Regions from separate parts of the Agrobacterium bohemicum genome, predicted to be linked through region 1. Evidence: predicted binding sites of a transcription regulator. Region 1 holds the regulator's gene; the other holds the start of a gene.
The links. Region 1 encodes HrcA, which represses chaperone genes, less so after heat shock. Its sites were predicted from a motif close to GTTAGCACTCNCNNNNNGNGAGTGCTAAC; they were not measured.

Region 1 (3,419 bases):
TTCGGCAATCTTGCCCTTGTTGTGGCTGGCAACGACGATGGTTCTGGTGTCGAGTTTGCGCATGGTTTGGCGTCCTCGCTCAGGCAATCGTTTGCTTTTGTAGCTCAACGAGTTCCGCACAGCCGGTCTTGGCAAGACCGAGCAGGGTAAGGAATTCGTCTTCGCTGAAGGGTGCGCCTTCGGCCGTGCCCTGAATTTCAACGATGCCACCGGAGCCGGTAATGACGAAATTCGCGTCGGTTTCGGCCGAGGAATCTTCCAAGTAATCGAGATCGATCACCGGCTGGCTGGCGAAGATACCGCAGGAAATGGCGGCGATATGGTCTTTCAGGACCTTCTCGACCTTGATCATGTTGCGGGTTTCCATCCATTTCAAGCAATCGTGAAGGGCAATCCATGCGCCGGTGATGGAGGCGGTACGTGTTCCGCCATCTGCCTGAATGACATCGCAGTCAATGCTGATTTGGCGCTCACCCAGCGCCTGAAGATCGACCACGGCGCGCAATGAGCGACCGATGAGACGCTGGATTTCCTGTGTGCGGCCACCCTGCTTGCCGGAAGCGGCTTCGCGGCGCATGCGCTCATGGGTCGAGCGGGGCAGCATGCCGTATTCGGCAGTGACCCAGCCCTTGCCGCTGTTGCGCAGCCATGGTGGCGTCTTTTCTTCAAGGCTGGCGGTGACGAGAACGTGCGTATCGCCAAATTTGACCAGACAGGAACCCTCTGCGTGCTTGGAGAAATTGCGCTCAAAGGAAACTTTGCGCATCTGATCGGTTTTTCTGCCTGAAGGCCGCATATGGTTCGTCTCCGTTTTGATCTCCGCCTTCTAAGGCTGCGCCGACCGATTTGCAAAGGAAAAGCGGGTACGCGCAAGGCAGATACGGAATTTCCGTTTTTACTTAAGCGCACGAGCGACTATATTCCATTGATGAACTGACGGGATGAAGAACGGACGCAATGAGCATCTCTCCTCCAATCGGAAAAGAACCGGGTGCGCTTCTGGATGATCGTTCGCGCGAAATATTCCGCCGCATCGTTGAAGGCTACCTCGAAAACGGCGAACCGCTGGGATCACGTAGTCTGTCACGCGTGTTGCCCATGTCGCTGTCTCCTGCATCCGTGCGCAACGTGATGAGCGATCTGGAGGAATTGGGGCTTATCTATTCGCCGCATATCAGCGCAGGCCGCCTGCCGACACAGACGGGGCTGCGGTTCTTCGTGGATGCTTTCATGCAGGTGGGTGACCTGCCAGAGGAGCAACGCGCCAGCATCGATCGGCAGATTGGCCCTGTTTCCGGACGTGAGCAGCCCATTGAGGGGTTACTGACAGAAGCCAGCCGCATGTTGTCGGGCATGTCGCGGGGCGCGGGGCTCGTTCTGACGACCAAAAGCGATGCTGTGTTGAAGCATGTGGAGTTTATTCGGCTGGAGCCGACCAAAGGCCTTGCCATTCTGGTGGGTGATCACAATCAGGTTGAAAACCGCATCATCGACCTGCCTGCCGGCATTACCTCGTCACAACTCACGGAAGCGGCAAACTTCATCAATGCGCATCTGTCGGGCCAGACCTTGCCGGAATTGCGCACGCAACTTTTGCAACAGAAGACCGAGCTTCAAACCGCACTTAGCACTTTGGCGCAGGATCTGGTGGAGCGTGGGCTGGCGGTCTGGTCCGGCGATAATGAGGACAAGCTGGGCCGTCTGATTGTGCGCGGACGATCCAATCTTCTGGAAGGGCTGGCTGGCGAGGAGGATATCGACCGCGTTCGCCTGCTGTTCGATGATCTGGAGCGCAAGGACAATCTGATCGAAGTTCTCAATCTGGCCGAAACCGGTTCCGGCGTCCGGATTTTCATCGGCTCTGAGAACAAGCTCTTTTCACTATCGGGTTCGTCGCTTATCGTTGCACCCTATCGAGACGATGATAATAGGGTGGTTGGGGCTGTCGGCGTCATTGGTCCGACGCGGCTGAATTACTCACGCATCGTCCCCATGGTGGATTATACCGCGCAAATCATGGCTCGGCTTTCGAACAAACGGCGCTGATTCTAAAAACACTGGTCGAAAAAGTGGCGCTTTTCCCCGCAAGCCTTGATTTTCGCATGGCAAAGTTCGATATCGGGCGCAAGCCATGAACATATGCAAAGCTGGAGTAACGTCATGACCGATAAGACCAACAAAGCCGGACCTGACGCGGACCTCGTTGACGAGGGAGCCGAAGGTGCAACAGTTGAGAACGATGCGCCCGAGCAGGCCGAGCCTGATGCCGTTGAGGTGCTGAAAGCAGAAAATGCAGATTTGCGTGACAAATTTCTGCGCCTCGCCGCAGAAATGGACAATCTACGCCGCCGCACCGAGCGTGAGGTGAAGGACGCGAAAGCCTACTCCGTCTCTGGCTTTGCCCGCGATATGCTGGCGGTTTCAGACAATCTGCGCAGAGCCTTGGAAACCATTCCACCAGAGCTGAAAGAAAACGCTGATGCTGCGATCGCCGGTGTGATCGAAGGCGTTGACATGACCGAGCGGTCGATGCTCTCGGCGCTCGAGCGCCACGGCGTGCGCAAGATGACTGTCGAAGGCGAAAAATTCGACCCTAATTTCCATCAGGCCATGTTTGAGATTCCAAATACGGCAGTCCCGAACAATACGGTCGTGCAAGTGGTGCAAGCTGGCTTCACAATTGGCGATCGCGTTCTGCGTCCTGCGATGGTGGGCGTTGCCAAGGGCGGCCCGAAGGGCGAAGCGCAAGCAGCAGCGGAACCCGGTACCAGCAGCGTCAACGAGAAGGACGCCTGACGAAACAGTGTCCATCATTCCAACTGTTAGCTGGAATGATGGACCCGTTACATGCCGAATTGGCGATTGAGCCAGTCATAGGCATAATCCTGTTGATCAGCCGTAAAGACATGACCGCCTGGCCATAGTTTGGTTTCGAGGCGATCCAGCGCGTTCCATGCTTCCCAAACTGACCGCATTTTTTCGAACGCGTCTTTTACCGATGCAGGGGGAAAGAGTGTATCCGTCGCTCCGGCGAAGATCAGCATCGGGTTTGGTGCGGCAAGGCTCGCAACATCGGGGTAGTCCAGATATTGCAGCAGGCCCGGATGGGTCATGTGCCACGCGGATCCGCCCCGTAACTGATTGTTTCCCGTCACCATCAGCCCTTCTGCCGTCGCCATCCAGTTGACGGCTACGGTCGCTTTGATCCTGTCGCTCAGCGCTACGGCCTGCCATGCCCGGAATGCACCCATGGAGAAGCCAACCGCCGCTAGCCGCTGCTGATCGACCTGCGGTAGGCTCGCCAGAAAATCTGCTGCCCGCGTGTCCTCGAACGCCATGAGACCGGCCAGAGAGCTTCCCATATTGAAGAAATTTGCCGCAAGCGCCTGTTGCGCATCATAGGTTAGTGGCCCACGATC
Region 2 (3,419 bases), on a different contig from region 1:
GCGATGGGCCATTTAATAATTCCAAGCGTTCCGTGAATTCACGCTGTGACATCGCAAAGCGGGATGGCGATGGCAAGCGAAAAAGCAGGACTCCGGCCCGGTTATGTCAGCCAGAGCCTCACGAAACCCGCCGTGATACACAATCCCAAAACCGGCAGCATGCCCAGTTTCAGCCGGAAAAGCGTGGTGGCCGAGACGATGAACAGGCAAAGCGAAAACAGATCAAGCGTCTGCCAGGCTGGCCACGACACATGGAGATTGACCGCGGGCAGAAGCGGAATTCGTTCGACTTCGGCAAAGAGCACGTGAAGGCCGAACCAGACGGACAGGTTGAGAATGACCCCGACAACCGCCGCAGTAATGGCCGCAAGCGCTGCCGACAAAAGGCGGTTGTGGCGCAGTTTCTCCATATAGGGCGCGCCTGCGAAAATAAATATGAAGCTCGGCACGAAGGTTGCCCATGCCGCAACGCTGGCACCCAAAATGCCCGATGTCATCGGGTCGAACAATCCGGGATGGCGGAAGGCGGCAAGAAACCCGATGTAAGACAGCACCAGCACCAGCGGACCCGGTGTCGCTTCTGCCAGCGCCAAGCCATCAAGCATCTCGCCCGGCATCATCCAGCCATGCGTATCCACCGCCACCTGCGCAACATAGGCCAACACCGCATAGGCACCGCCGAACGTCACCACAGCCATTTTGGAAAAAAATATCTGCAGATCGACGAGCGTGCCGGGTCCTGTCATCACCCACAGCAGCAGCAGCGGCAATTGCCAGATCACGACACCGAACAGGAGGCCTAGAACCAGCCGTTTCCATGATGGCGTTGCTGTCATCTCCCCACCTTTTTCCAGTGGCGAAAGCGCACTTCCCCTGCCCTTGGCAAAGCCGATAATCCCGGCCGCGAGAATAACGAGCGGAAAGGGGATGCCGAAGAAAAACAAGGCGATAAAGGCCGCAGCCGCGATGACGACCAGCGACCGGTTGGTCAATGCCCTTTTGGCAACCCGCAGCAATGCCTCCAGGACAATGGCCAGAACACCCGCTTTCAAGCCGGACAGAAGTGCCGGCAACCAGTGCGTATCCTGATAAAGCGCATAGGCTGACGCCAGCGCGACGATGACCAGGAATCCCGGCAGAATGAACAGCGTACCGGCGACGATGCCACCCCGCCTGCCATGCAGCAACCAGCCGGAATAGGTTGCCAATTGCTGGGCCTCCGGTCCCGGCAAAAGCATGCAGTAATTCAGGGCATGGAGGAACCGTTCTTCGGTCAGCCAGCCCTTCTCGTCCACCAGCACACGGTGCATCAGGCCGATCTGTCCGGCAGGGCCGCCGAAACTCAGCAGGCCGATGCGACCGAACACGGCGGTCATCTCCCAAAAGGAAGGGGGTGGCGGGGAAATATCGTTGTGTAAAAATTCTGTCATGCGGTGGTAGTAACCATTTTACATGAAATTTTTCCGACAGTCCGTCCTTGACTCAGTCCCATAGCCTGCTTATCTCCGTCTCGCTGGCACTCCACAACAGGGAGTGCTAACAATCATCACTCGGACCTTTTTGTGAGGTTCGTTCAGGTCATTTGATCGAGGGATTAGACTAATGACAAGCACAACATTCCGTCCGCTGCATGACCGCGTCGTTGTACGTCGCGTCGAGTCTGAAGCAAAGACAAAGGGCGGCATCATCATTCCTGATACCGCCAAGGAAAAGCCACAGGAAGGCGAAATCGTCGCTGTTGGCACTGGCGCTCGCGATGATAGCGGCAAGCTCGTTCCTTTGGACGTCAAGGCTGGCGACCGCGTTCTGTTCGGCAAGTGGTCCGGCACCGAAGTCAAGCTCGACGGCGAAGACCTTCTGATCATGAAGGAATCCGACATCATGGGCGTTATCGGCTGATCTGGCCGGTTCTTCTCACTTTTCCATGACAACCAATGGGCAATGAGCCCGGGAGTTTGCTACAATGGCAGCTAAAGAAATTAAATTCGGCCGCACAGCGCGCGAAAAGATGCTCCGTGGCGTCGATATTCTCGCAGACGCAGTGAAGGTAACGCTTGGTCCTAAGGGCCGTAACGTCATCATCGACAAGTCCTTCGGCGCACCTCGCATCACCAAGGACGGCGTTTCTGTCGCCAAGGAAATCGAACTTGAAGACAAGTTCGAAAACATGGGCGCACAGATGGTCCGCGAAGTTGCTTCGAAGACCAACGACATCGCCGGTGACGGCACCACGACTGCGACCGTTCTTGCACAGGCCATCGTTCGCGAAGGCAACAAGGCTGTTGCAGCCGGCATGAACCCGATGGACCTTAAGCGCGGTATCGACCTCGCAGTGACCGAAGTTGTGAAGGACCTTCAGGCCAAGGCCAAGAAGATCTCCACATCGGAAGAAGTTGCACAGGTTGGTACGATCTCTGCAAACGGCGACAAGCAGGTCGGTCTCGACATTGCTGAAGCCATGCAGAAGGTTGGCAACGAAGGCGTCATCACGGTTGAAGAAGCCAAGACCGCCGAAACCGAACTTGAAGTCGTTGAAGGCATGCAGTTCGACCGCGGTTACCTGTCGCCTTACTTCGTCACCAACCCTGAAAAGATGGTTGCTGACCTGGAAGACGCTTATATTCTTCTCCACGAGAAGAAGCTTTCGAACCTTCAGGCCATGCTGCCTGTTCTCGAAGCTGTCGTTCAGACCGGCAAGCCACTCGTCATCATCGCTGAAGACGTCGAAGGCGAAGCTCTTGCAACGCTCGTCGTCAACAAGCTGCGTGGCGGCCTGAAGATTGCTGCCGTCAAGGCTCCTGGCTTCGGCGATCGCCGCAAGGCAATGCTCGAAGACATCGCGATCCTGACCGGCGGTACCGTTATCTCCGAAGATATCGGCATCAAGCTTGAAAACGTCACGCTCGACATGCTCGGCAAGGCGAAGAAAGTTTCGATCACCAAAGAAAACACAACGATCGTTGACGGTTCGGGCCAGAAGTCCGACATCGAAGGCCGCGTTGCGCAGATCAAGGCCCAGATCGAAGAAACATCTTCCGATTACGACCGCGAAAAGCTGCAGGAACGTCTTGCCAAGCTCGCTGGCGGTGTTGCCGTTATCCGCGTTGGCGGCTCCACGGAAATCGAAGTGAAGGAAAAGAAGGACCGCATCGACGACGCTCTCAATGCGACGCGCGCTGCTGTTCAGGAAGGCATCGTCGCTGGCGGCGGTACTGCTCTTCTGCGCTCTTCCACGAAGATCACCGTAAAGGGTGCAAACGACGACCAGGAAGCTGGCATCAACATCGTTCGCCGCGCTCTTCAGTCGCTGGTTCGCCAGATTGCTGAAAACGCTGGTGACGAAGCTTCCATCGTTGTTGGCAAGATTCTCGACAAGAACGAAGAGAACTACGGCTACAACGCCCAGACTTCTGAATATG

Region 2: a site for HrcA is predicted at 1,513-1,541, ahead of groES (co-chaperone GroES). Genes of this name have one in related genera too.

What each region holds. Positions count from the first base shown of each region.
Region 1 covers NZ_KQ961029.1:195,578-198,996, reverse strand. The annotation lists gene rdgB (RdgB/HAM1 family non-canonical purine NTP pyrophosphatase) at 1-63, opposite strand, end outside; gene rph (ribonuclease PH) at 80-796, opposite strand; gene hrcA (heat-inducible transcriptional repressor HrcA) at 958-2,046, shown strand; gene grpE (nucleotide exchange factor GrpE) at 2,161-2,796, shown strand; gene ATO67_RS13125 (dienelactone hydrolase family protein) at 2,844-3,419, opposite strand, start outside.
Region 2 covers NZ_KQ961028.1:55,909-59,327, forward strand. The annotation lists gene ATO67_RS11035 (TIGR01459 family HAD-type hydrolase) at 1-12, opposite strand, end outside; gene chrA (chromate efflux transporter) at 102-1,430, opposite strand; gene groES (co-chaperone GroES) at 1,603-1,899, shown strand; gene groL (chaperonin GroEL) at 1,964-3,419, shown strand, end outside.